4 regions of the Clostridium beijerinckii genome follow, and region 2 is predicted to be linked to each of the others. Evidence: riboswitches for the same ligand, from Rfam matches in the RefSeq annotation. Region 2 holds a riboswitch; each other region holds the start of a gene.
The links. Region 2 has a riboswitch for thiamine pyrophosphate ahead of thiT (energy-coupled thiamine transporter ThiT). Riboswitches for the same ligand answer to the same signal wherever they lie in the genome.
Positions count from the first base shown of each region.

Region 1: it holds a riboswitch for thiamine pyrophosphate, as region 2 does, so the genes downstream of both, thiW (energy coupling factor transporter S component ThiW) here and thiT (energy-coupled thiamine transporter ThiT) in region 2, are expected to answer to the same signal.
Region 3: it holds a riboswitch for thiamine pyrophosphate, as region 2 does, so the genes downstream of both, thiF (sulfur carrier protein ThiS adenylyltransferase ThiF) here and thiT (energy-coupled thiamine transporter ThiT) in region 2, are expected to answer to the same signal.
Region 4: it holds a riboswitch for thiamine pyrophosphate, as region 2 does, so the genes downstream of both, tenA (thiaminase II) here and thiT (energy-coupled thiamine transporter ThiT) in region 2, are expected to answer to the same signal.

Region 1 is NZ_CP144906.1:4,789,359-4,792,576, forward strand. It holds gene thiC (phosphomethylpyrimidine synthase ThiC) at 1-270, opposite strand, end outside; gene thiD (bifunctional hydroxymethylpyrimidine kinase/phosphomethylpyrimidine kinase) at 341-1,147, opposite strand; gene thiW (energy coupling factor transporter S component ThiW) at 1,178-1,717, opposite strand; TPP riboswitch at 1,907-2,017, opposite strand; gene PZA12_RS21835 (4Fe-4S binding protein) at 2,083-3,218, opposite strand, start outside.
Region 2 is NZ_CP144906.1:81,149-84,366, forward strand. It holds gene PZA12_RS00360 (hypothetical protein) at 1-35, shown strand, start outside; gene PZA12_RS00365 (Mrp/NBP35 family ATP-binding protein) at 54-893, shown strand; gene PZA12_RS00370 (ferredoxin) at 1,023-1,214, shown strand; gene thiT (energy-coupled thiamine transporter ThiT) at 1,436-2,113, opposite strand; TPP riboswitch at 2,168-2,268, opposite strand; gene PZA12_RS00380 (DegV family protein) at 2,673-3,218, opposite strand, start outside.
Region 3 is NZ_CP144906.1:735,102-738,319, reverse strand. It holds gene PZA12_RS03590 (thiamine phosphate synthase) at 1-647, opposite strand, end outside; gene thiF (sulfur carrier protein ThiS adenylyltransferase ThiF) at 655-1,458, opposite strand; TPP riboswitch at 1,645-1,752, opposite strand; gene PZA12_RS03580 (ECF transporter S component) at 2,083-2,679, shown strand; gene clpB (ATP-dependent chaperone ClpB) at 2,947-3,218, opposite strand, start outside.
Region 4 is NZ_CP144906.1:2,314,468-2,317,685, reverse strand. It holds gene PZA12_RS10790 (ABC transporter ATP-binding protein) at 1-545, opposite strand, end outside; gene tenA (thiaminase II) at 546-1,214, opposite strand; TPP riboswitch at 1,306-1,403, opposite strand; gene PZA12_RS10780 (Cache 3/Cache 2 fusion domain-containing protein) at 1,455-3,218, opposite strand, start outside.

The DNA.
Region 1 (3,218 bases), 840 kb from region 2:
AATTGCCATTTTTACTTTTTCCATCTCTCTGCAATAATCAACCGAATCTCCTGATATCCCTAAGTTTACATTTATCTTTGTTCTTAATCCATCACCAATCCCCTCAGGGCTAAGTGATTTATGGTTGATATTGGCCGGTATAGCCACTTTACCTTCTGCAACAAGTTTCATTAATTTTTCTTCTGAAATTCTTTCTTTTTCCGCTACTATTTTAATTTCCTTTGTGACTATACCTTTTTTAGCTGCTTCCATTTGTGTTTTATAATTCATTTCTTTCCCTCTCCTCATACCATTATTATTTAATTTATTAGTTATAAAATTTAACTTGAGTTCTATAGTATTATTCAATCATTCCTGCTTTCTTATATAGCTCGTAAAAATGGTTAGTAGGTCCTACACCTTTACCAAGCTCAAAACCATGTTCGATTGCACATGTTATATATTCTTTACCACTTCTAACCGCTTCCTCTATTGTCATATTCTTAGCTAAATTTGCTGCTATAGTTGAAGATAAAGTACATCCTGTTCCATGAGTGTGAGTAGTATTTATTCTTTCTTGCTTTAGAACAAGAAAGTTATTTCCATCATATAACAAGTCTGTTGCTTCCCCTTCTAAATGCCCTCCTTTAACTAAAACTGCCTTCGGACCAAATTCTTTAAGTTTCAAGGCCGCTTCCTTCATTTCATCTAAGTTTTCTATTTTCATCCCTAAAATTTCTTCTGCCTCTGGTAAATTAGGAGTTATTAATGTTGCTAATGGAAATAATTCCTTAACTAAAGTATCTTTTGAATCCTTCGATAACAGATTAAATCCACTTTTAGAAATCATAACTGGATCTAGAACTATCACTGGTAGCTTACCAACTTTTCTCAAAGATTTTGATATAGCTTTTATAGATTCAATTTTAGAAACCATTCCTATTTTTATAGCATCTACTCTTATATCTTCAAAAATAACATCTATCTGAGATTCAATCATTTCAGGATTTATATCTTGAATTCCAAAAACCCCCATAGTATTTTGAGCCGTTACCGCTGTGATAACACTCATCCCATATACTCCATTTGCTGAGAAAGCTTTTAAATCCGCTTGAATTCCTGCTCCTCCACAAGTATCTGATCCTGCAATAGTTAATGCTCTAAACATAAACTCATCCTTTCACCTGTAATATTTCATTTAAATCTTATCTATGTTATTAGTTTCCTCTCTTTTTACTTGAAACTCATTATCTACTAGTATTTTTTTAATGACAGGAACTTTTATAAAAAAGTAAGCTATAATCGCTCCAACACTACAACTTGATATAAACGGAACAACATATACAAAAACCGCAACTTGTTTTCCTAACACCATTGTAGCTATAGGATAAGCTAATAATGCTCCTAATATTCCAGTTCCAATTATTTCTCCAATTACTGCAATACCCGGCTTTCTAAATTTTTTATAAAGAATTCCTGCAAGCAATGCTCCTACCATGCTTCCTGGAAAAGCCAATAAACTTCCTGTTCCCATGAAATTTCTTATTAGAGATGTCACAAATGCATTCATAAGAGCATATAATGGCCCAAGTGTTATTGCTCCAACTACATTTACGAAATGTTGTATTGGAGATATTTTAGCAGCTCCAATCGGTATTGAAAATGTTCCAAAAATAACAGAAATACCGATTAATACACCACTTAGTGCCATCTTCTGTGCTTTACTCTTTTCTTTCATTAAAAATCACTCCTTTAATAATAAAATCAATAAACTTACTTTTTAATGTGAAATAAATTTGCTAAATCACCTTTACAATGACGTTTAAATTGATTAACCTTAAAAGAAGTTAATTATTTTGCATAAAAAAAATGTATCCACAAGGGATACATCAATAAATTATGCACAAATCATATCAATACTTACACAAATAATATTAATATACTTCCCTACGCTGGTATTATCCAAATCAGGTTATAAGAGTCTAGGAAATCAATCTTTCCAATCTCAGCCAAAATATTAGCTCCCCTAGTTATTCAATTATAAAATTTTCTTTCACAATTTAAAGGTTATACCATTAAGTTTCAAACGTCAAGTATATTTTATTATTTTGCTTTATTCAAAGCATTTGTTACCGCACTCATGATACCCTTCGAACTATAAGTTGCACCAGATACAGTATCTACTGATGTTGATTGTTTTGAAATTATGCTCTTAATTATAGTTCCCTCTGCTCTTTGATAAAACTTTGGAGTATCTTGATTAGATATAGCTTGTATACTTGATATTTTCCCATTCGACACAGTTACAGAGACCTTAGTTGTTCCTCCTCTATAGCCTGTTCCACTTCCTGTGTATGTCCCATCTTTATATTCACTTGCATTATTTTGAACTGTATTTGAACTTGTAGTTTCTTGATTTAATTTTGAACTTTCTGGTGCAGCTTCAGTTTGTGAATTTATATTGCTTGAAACTTCATTACTCTTAGTTACGATTCCAGATTTAGTTACTGCATTGCCGGCGAAGTTAGTAAGTCCATATATACCTAAAAATGTAGCCATAGCTACTGATCCTGTTAACTTAGCATCTAAATCTCTTCCAAGTACATTTACATTAGCATTATTTCTGTAACATACTTCAGTACATTTTAAGCAATTTATACAATCTCCACCTTTGACACAATCTACCTTATAGAGCGGTAATCCCATTGAGCAATTCATTGTGCAAGCTCTACATTTACCACAATCAGCTTTTGGCTTATTAAGCTTAACTATTCCAATCTTAGAAATAATAGAGAATATTGCCCCTAAAGGACATAGATATCTGCAGAAAAACCTCTCAATAAACGCTGCTCCTATTGTGATTAATATTAAAAATATCAATCCAACAAGTAAACTCGAAAAAATAGTAGATACATCAGTTATTTGACCAAATACATCCCAAGGGCTTGTGCTTTCCAGTATACTGCTTCCCATAGTCCATGAAATAGCTATTATAAAAAGTAATACTACATATTTGAAATACTTAAGTATAGAATCAACTTTTTCATCTACTCTAAATTTTATTTTGAATACTTTTTTTGATATAAAATATATTAAGTCATTATATGCACCAAATGCACATATCCAACCGCAGAACCATCTTCCTAATACTATAGTCAAAAGCATAATAGCTATAAATTCTATTAAGCTTGGTAATGCTTCCAAAAAGTTAAAATTACCATTGATAATCATTTGATATA
Region 2 (3,218 bases):
TAAGTGAGCCTAATAAAACCCCACAAGATTGGTAAGCAAAGGAGCATATATAAATGAGTTGTGAAAATTGTAAAAGTAAAGACACATGTCAATCTAAAGGAACAGGATGTAGTGAAGAAAGTTTAAAGTTAACATCCAGATATGGAAATATTAAAAATGTTATAGGTATTATAAGTGGAAAAGGTGGAGTTGGTAAATCAACTGTAACTGGAATGATGGCAAGTATGTTATCTAAGAAGGGATATAAAGTAGGAGTATTGGATGCAGATATTACAGGTCCATCTATGCCTAGATTTTTTGGAGTTAACAATAAAAGAGCTAAAATAATTCCATTAGAAAATGATATGGTAAAATTTGAGCCAGTGGAAACAGAAAGCGGGATAAAAATAATTTCCATGAATCTTTTAACAGCAGTAGAAGATGAACCTGTAATCTGGAGAGGACCTGTAATTACAGGGGTGTTAAAGCAGATGTTTGTAGAAACTAATTGGGAAGAGCTTGACTATTTACTTATAGATATGCCACCAGGTACAGGAGACATTGCTTTAACTGTAATGCAGGAATTTCCTATTGATGAAATTGTAATAGTTTCTACACCACAAGATATGGTGTCTATGATAGTCAAGAAAGTTGTTATTATGGCCCAAAAGATAGGTGTAAAGATTAAGGGTGTAGTAGAGAACATGGCATATATAAACTGTCCAGATTGTGATAAAAAGATACGAGTATTTAGCAGAAAGTCATCAGAAGAAAATGCAGATTATCTTGGAATTCCTTTAATAGGAGAGCTACCAATTAATATTGAACTTACAGAAGCATTGGAGCAAGGAAAAGCAGAGGAATACGTTAAGGAGAATCCGCTATATTCACTGATATTTGAAGGATTATATTAATAGAAAACTTCTTTTCCTTATACTATATTTATTTCATTATTTTAAATTATATTATTAAATATACATAACTTAATATTTCTTGGGAAATAATAAGTTTGTAATTTGATATTAGAGGAGATGAAGTAAACCATGAAACCAAAAGTAGATAAAGATACTTGTATAGCTTGTGGATTATGTCCATCTATATGTCCAGAGTGCTTTGACATGCAGGATGATGGAAAAGCAGGAGCTATAGTTGATGAAGTTCCAGAAGGTTGTGTAGATGAGGCAAAAGAAGCAGAAGAAAGCTGTCCAGTAAATGCAATTGAAATAGAAGAATAAAATTTAATTGCAAAATACAACTAAAACGTCTAAAATAAATAATATTTATTTATTATTTGATCAAAAATAGGATTAATTTTGTTTTATAAAACAAAATTAATCCTATTTTTATTCTATATGTTTTGCATTAATAAGCTTAAAACGCAGATAAGTGAAATGTTTAATTACTACGTAGAGCTTCGAAACTTAATTGTATATATATAAATTGTTTTATATAATAGTTAGTTTGAAATAGTATTTACTGATGATGCATGAAATATTCTTTCTATAGGAAGAACAGCTAAAATTACTAAGCATATGATTCCTTCTATTCCAACCATAGGACCATTAACAAGCAAAGAATAAACTACTGGAGACATTCCTTCTGGGGCAAATGATCCAAAGAAAACTATACCAGAAATAAGATGACATAAAAATCTGACCAGTACTGCAATGCTTACCCCAACTAACTTTCTTTGTTTGAAAAATCCGGCAAGACCTAATGCTGTAAAGGGCAATGGATAATCAAACAAAACTTGAACAGGATGTAGTATATATGGATCCAGTATTAAGGTTATTACACCATAAAGAAATCCTGTTAAACATCCAACTTCAGGACCATATATGAATGCTATGAGTAATACTGGTATCATGCTGCCTAAAGTTATGCTACCACCTTGAGGAAAATGATATAATCTTAGCATTTTTAATATAGTGGCTAACGCCAATGCTATACCAATCCTAGCAATTAGTTCTGGAGTGAATTTTATCTTTCTTGCCTTAGCTAATACTATAAGCAGTAAAATACATCCTAATAAAGTTATAATGGACATTGGACTTGCAAGAATGTCTTGAATGTTTTGTGAGAAATTCTGGAAAAGTTTGGAAAACTGTTCGATCCAATCATTAAAAATTGACATAAAAAAACCTCCTTAATTGTGCTCGGAGATTATCAACCAAATAAATAGTTTAAAGTTTTTAAGAGGTTGCATTCCCTACGCTAGAATTAACTAGATCAGGTTTTAAGGGTTTATGAATATCAAATCTCAGCCGCTCGGCTCCCCTAGCACATTATAAATATATTACACTTACACTATTTTATACCTATTATTATAGATAGTCAATTAGATTGTATGTATTAAATTTGTTATTATTACTTAAATTGGAATGTGAATTTGAGCTAGAAGCAATCAAATTTATAGAGTGATGTGGGATTGTGTTATTTGGTAATTTATTTGATGAAATGGTGAAGATATCATCATTTCTATTGACAATAGTAGCATCTTTATATGTTGAATCTAATATAAAATCTTTCATAATAACAAAACAGTCCTTTCAGTAAAGATTTCTTTGTTATTATTATTTACAAGTAGAAAAGTAAGTATACTTGTAAAAGATTAAAGAACTAAATAAAAAAATATGAATTTTAATATTTAGCTCTTTAATTATGAGTAAATAGTTAACATATATATTTTTCGATTAATCTAATCTTTCAACTATAAATCCAACAAGACCAGGTCCGGTATGAACGCCAAGAGCAGGTCCTATTGATCCTCCTAAAGTACATTCAATTAGATTAGGAAGATCTTTTATAGAATCATAAAGCATTTTAGATTTCTCAGGTGCATTCCCATCTAAAACCCAAACTTTACATTTATGATTTTCTAGATAATTTGTTAATATATTTGTTAATTTAGATATACACTGTTTTATGCCTCTTATCTTACAAACCGTATGGTATATGCCGTCATCGCCAACAGTAATAATAGGCTTTAGATTGAGTACACCCGCTATAGTTCCGGCAACTTTACCAACTCGGCCTCCCTTTATTAAGTATTCTAATGTATCTATTGTAAAAAACACGTCAATCTTATCTCTAAAGGAAGGTAAGGTCATTACTATTTCATCAAAGGATTTCCTTTGCTTTATTAGGTTTAGAGTTTCAATGACCATAGCTCCTTCTGACATAGTTAAAGTCATAGAATCAAATACCAAAGTTTTCACTTCAGGGACATTTTCAGATGC
Region 3 (3,218 bases), 650 kb from region 2:
TTAGAAAGAGATTTCACTAATTCTTCAGGATTTTTGTCTTTCATTAAACTAGACATTATAGCAATTCCACTTGCTCCAGCATCCAATACTTTCTTATAATTATCTTGATTTATTCCGCCTATTCCGATGATGGGAATGTTAATCTTCTTGGAAAGAGCCTCTATTTCCTTAATCCCTCTAGGAGGGAGCCCTTTTTTGCAATCAGTTTCAAACACATGGCCATAAATAACATAGTCTGCTCCTAATTTAGCCGCCTGTATACCTTCTTCGCAACTATGTATTGAAACGCCTATCATCTTATATATTTTATATTTATTCCCACTAAATCGAAAATTATCCACTATTTCTTTAGAATTTATTGCTCTTCCTGTGCATAACTTGTTACTAATATTTATAAAATCATTAAATGATAACTGAATTCCATCAACATTGGACTTTCTAGCAATATCTATATTGGAATTTAGTATTATTCTGATATTTGTATTTTTCAGTTCCTCTTTTACTTTCAAAACTAATATTATTAGCTCTTCACTGCTTAAATCTTTTTCTCGTATAATTAAGAAATCTAGATTAGATTCTGATATTTTCTTTATTTGATAAAAAAAGTCACTACAAAGTTTTCTATTTGTTATTCCAATTACAGACATCTTTAGTTTATACCTCTTCCCCTAATATTAATCTAAGAGCCATATTCGCTTCATGACAAGCTGCGATACCAACCCTAGGTGCCATTAACCCCTCATTTACTTTTGCCTCATTTTTAAAGTCTCCACACATATATAGCCTTGTATTTATTTTTTTGCTAATTATTAGATTATTAGAATAATACCCTGCCATACCTGATGCTGAAATAACCTTTGGCTTTTCTGTCTGAAGTAAAACTTCTCTAACTATCATCGCTTTATTTTCTGCGCCATCAAATGCTTCAATTACAATATCCATATCCTCAAATAAATCTTTAATGTTATCCTTATCTACATACGTATCAACAACTTCGATATTTATGAACGGATTGATTTCTAACAATATTTCTTTTAATGCATGGCATTTTTTCATTCCAATATGTCTTATAAAGTATTGTTGTCTGTTTAAATTACTTGGTTCAACCACATCAAAATCTATTATTTTTATGTGTCCAACACCAACTCTTCCCAATGCTAATGCTACTGTTGAACCCAGTCCACCAAGTCCAGCAATAGCTATCTTCGCCTTCTTAACTTTCTCGTGAACCTTTGGAGTATGTCTACTTACCATTAATGCCTCTAACTCTTCTTTTTTAGGCACCTCGCCTCTCTTGATTAAAGTAACTTTATCTCCTTCATTTAGAGAATAATCTTGTTTAATTGGAAAGCCATTTAAAATAACTATATCCGCATCACTTTTTATCTTGTTTCTAACTTCAAATGCAGTAATTTCTCCCTCAATATCTATTTCTCTTTCATTTACTAAAACTTTCAAACTAATATCCCCAATCTAAATAAATTTTAAAACTTAATGTATCTACTTATTATTTACTCATTATTTTCTTATCAGTCTTTTTTCATAATTTATACTACCAATGGGCAGAACATCTACTTATTTGGCTTCCATAATAAATTACTAGAGAATAAAAAGACTTACCCTAAGGTAAGTCTTATAAATCTTCTAAAATATTTATTGCTTCCCTACGGTGGTATTAGCCACATCAGGTCAAAAGAGTTAAAGCAAATAAGCTTCTCTCAGCCAATTAAATTAGCACCCCTAGCCTTTTTATACTATTCAATTTCTATTATGGTTATATATTATCATTTTATTTCTTATAATTCAAATTTTTATGGATCAAATCCATAAATTAGACTTGTGAATTTAATCATATTTTAAATATAAATCAACTTTTTTCTAAGTTAACATAATTAAGTATAGAAACAGTAATTATTATTCCTATATTTAAGTTTATATTTTTAAAATATAATTGAACATTTTTTCTAACGTGGTAAAATAATATATGTCGGTATTCAATTAGAAGCTGAACGGAAATTCGTATATATTATATATTTTTCCGAATTATATCCATATGTCAAGGAATAAGAACGGAGGTACCTTATGGAAAGAGGCTATACTAAATCTAAATTTTCAGTTAGACAGATTGCAATGATCGGAATGCTTTCTGCAATTTCAATTTTCTTAGGATTAACTGGACTTGGGTTCATACCAATTCCACCTGTAAAAGCTACTATAATGCATATTCCAGTTATTATAGGTGCGATAGTTGAAGGACCTATAGTTGGATCCCTAGTTGGATTAGTTTTTGGTTTATTCTCAATGTATCAAAATTTTACTGCTCCTGGTCCAACATCATTTATATTTTGGAATCCTATAATTGCATTAGTTCCTAGAGTCCTAATTGGAATTGTAGCATACTATGTGTATATACTTCTTAGAAAGAGATTTAAAAATCAAAGCATTAGTATCGCAATCGCATCAATCTGTGCTACATTAATTAACACTATAGGTGTTTTGGGTTTAACTTACGTATTCTATTTAGAAAGATACTCTGCTATTTTAAAGATAAACCCACAAACTGCTGGTATTGCAATTGCAACCATTGGTTTAACAAATGGAGTTCCTGAAGCTATAGTGAGTGCTGTAATATCAGTTCCTGTAATTGTAGCGATATTTAGAATTAAGAAAAAAGTTTAACTAGACTCTAAACAAGTAAAATGAAATATTTTTTAAAGAATATAAATTATAAAGAGGCACTTGCTAAAAGTTGCCTCTTTTCTTATTTTAATTATTATTTACATATATAACTATTATGAAGAATTAAAATATATTATCTCATACAAATGTCACCATTCCTATTAACTGCTAAAAAAGTTGCTAACGGATTTTTCTTAATCACTAAAGAATAAAAAAATTCCTATAGATCACATTTATCTACAGGAATTTTATAAAACTTATTTTTTACTAAAGTGGTTTTATTATTATTTCTTCATCTTTACTATCAATCAAAACCTTAGATCCATAACTTAGTTCACCCTTAATTATCATCCTAGCGAGTCTATTCTCTAAAGTGTTCTGTATATATCTTTTTAATGGCCTTGCTCCATAAACTACATCATAACCTTCTCTTGCCATTATTGTTTTTGCTTTATCTGTAACTTCTATTTCGATATTTTTATCTTTTAACCTCAAACTTACTTCTCTTAAGAATATATCTATAATTTTCTTAATACCAG
Region 4 (3,218 bases), 2.2 Mb from region 2:
GTATTACTTTGTCTTTGACAAAGATCTAAAAGCCATGACTGCATCTTTCTTCTTGTTAACGCATCTAGAGAAGAAAATGGCTCATCCAATAAAATTATGGAAGGATTATTTACTATTGCTCTTAAAAATGAAGCTCTCTGCCTCATACCACCTGATAATTCATGTGGATAATATTTTTCAGTTCCCTTAAGTCCAAAACCCTCAAAGTATGTGGCTGCCACTTTTCTAGCTTCTTTCTTACTATAACCATTTAATTCAAGTCCAACTGCTGTATTGTCAAGAATATTTCTCCAAGGCATTAAGGAATCTTTTTGAGGCATATACCCTATAATATTTTTATTGCCATCTTTTAATATATTTATATTGCCCTTTTGTGGCTTTAATAGTCCTAAAATTAATCGAAAAAGGGTACTTTTGCCTGTGCCACTAGGTGCAATAATTGTGACAAATTCATTTTTATTTATATCAAAAGATAAATCATCTACTATTAATTTCCCAGAATCCTTATATCCAAAGGATAAATTATTAATTTCCAATGCTTTCATCTAAATAACCCAACTTTCCTTTTTGTAGCACCCATCCCAAAACATATATTCATATTTTGAAGATATAATGAAAATCTCTTCTAGTTTTTGAAGTTGTCTTTCTGGAAGCCCTTCTGCTAGTTTATCCATAAGTTTTATGCACCAATCATTTTCTTTGTTATATTCTTCTGTTGCATATGTAAGTATCCATTCACTGTAAAGTGGATGCTCTAATGCCTTACTATTCTTTGCTAAGGTTTTTCCAATAAATGCATAACTCCACATGCATGGAAGCAGTGCTGCTACTAGTTCAGCTAAAGATCCTTCTGATGATACCTGTAGCATAAACTTTGTGTATGACAAATTACTTGCATTTGGCTTTGTGGCCTCCAGTTCTTCCTTAGTTATTCCAAACTTTTTAGCATATTCAGTATGTGCATCCATTTCAATATTTACTATAGCATTTGCACATTTAGCAAATGCTTGTATATCTTCTAATGAATCTGCTTTAACCATCCCTAATGCAAAAAGTTTTATATAATCTATTAGATAAACATAATCCTGTTTAACGTAAAAGCAAAACTTATCTTCCTTTAAGGTCCCCTCACTAAGTTCCTTAAGAAAAGGATGCTCCAAGCATGCTTCCCAAATAGGTTTACCTTTCAATAATAATCTTTGTGAAAATTGCATAAAAAAACTCCTTCCAAACAGTACTAAAATACCATTGAAAAGAGTTAATAATCTAATTAAATTGTAAATCTACTACTTTTAGATTTAGCTTTATATTATCTTATAACTTCCCTTCGCTGGCATTACCCAGTGCAGGTTCAAAGGGTCTGAAAACTCATCTCAGCCATTCTGGCTCCCCTAGTACTCGTCTAAATTTTATACTCAAAGCTTAAAAATGTCAATGAAAATTTACCATCTTGTTTAGCTATATATGTCCGAAAACTCAATATTAATATTTTCAACCTTAGATTGGTTTGCATAACCATTCTTGTTTTTCTTACCTTCATCTTCTGGAACTATCTTAACAGGAAGACATATAATAAACTCTGTACCTTCTCCATAAACACTTTTTACTTCTATTGTTCCTTCATGCATCTCAACTAAAGCTTTAACTATAGATAGCCCAATCCCGCTGCCTTCATGGCTTCTATTTAATAATCGTTCTACTTGCTTAAATCGTTGGAAAAGCTGCGATACTTTTTCCTCTGGAATTCCTCTTCCTGTATCTTTTACAGAGATAACGATATAATCATCAATATCATATAGATTAACACTTATTTTGTCTCCTGGTTCAGTGAATTTAGTAGCATTGGAAATTAGATTAAGCAAAATTCTTTCTAATTTTTCCTCATCAAAAGCCATAATTTTTTCTTCATTATCTGTATCAAATATTATTGTTCTAGACATATACCCTACATATTCAGCAGTTGATTGTGTTATATCCTCTACAACTTGTACTATATTGCCATTTTTCAATTCTAGTTTCATATAACCTGAATCAATCTTTGTTATATCTATAAGATTATTCACCAATCTTACCAACCTATAACAGTTTTGTTTTATACTATTTGTATAATTCTTCATTTTTTCAGTATTTAAATCCTCATCTCTATTTATAAGTACATTAAATAACTGAGCTGTTGAAAATATAATATTTAAAGGCGTTCTTAATTCATGTGACATATTAGCAATAAATTCCGTTTTTAATTTTTCATACTGCACAGTTTCTTCTAGTAATCTTTTATTTTCTGCCAGCATATTATTAAAACTATTTGCTAAAACTCCGATCTCATCTTTACTATCTATATTACATCGTATTGTTAAATCACCTTTACTCGCTATCTCCATACAAGATTTCAACTTGTTAATAGGCTTAACTAATGTATTAGCTAAAAATAATGCTATAATTCCGCCTAAAACAATAATTATTCCCCCAGTAGCTATTGTGGTCGTCAAAATTGATTTTGCTGAAGAGTTTAATTCCTCATAATCTGCTGTAGTAACTACATACCAATGCCAAGCTTCAAAATACTGATAATATCCTAATTTCTTAACTCCGTTATAAGTGTACTCAATCATTCCACTTTTTTCATTATGCATTTTTTGAACAAAATCGTAGTCACTTACATTCTTTCCACTATCAGATGGATGAAGAATTACATTTCCTTCAGAATCTAGTATGTACGCATATCCAGTCTTCCCTAATTTGATATTACTTAATGTCTTATCTAAATAATCATTACTAATTTTATTTCCTAACCCTATTGCCCCTATTACTTTTTTATCTTTATCTAATATTGGCTTCATTCTTGTTAAATATCCAATTCCTTCTATTCTAATATCGCCAATATATTCTTCATTATTTAGTGTCTTTTTATAAGCTTCAGTATCACTTGAAATATATGTACCTAATATCCTATTACCATTATTAAATACGGTAGTAGAAACCCTTATTAGTTTATCATCTTGTAATAAAAACATTGTTGCTATACTACCTGTTGATTGTTTTAGTTTATCAACTATAGTATTATCTAAGGATATTCTTTGATTTCCTGAATATAAAACTGGTAAGTTAAAATCTCCAACTTTTACGATTTCATTGTAATCAACTCTCATATCAGCTAAATTGTTTAATACGTTATTCGCAAAATTTAAATCTCCATAAGATTTCTCAGTAAGCAAATC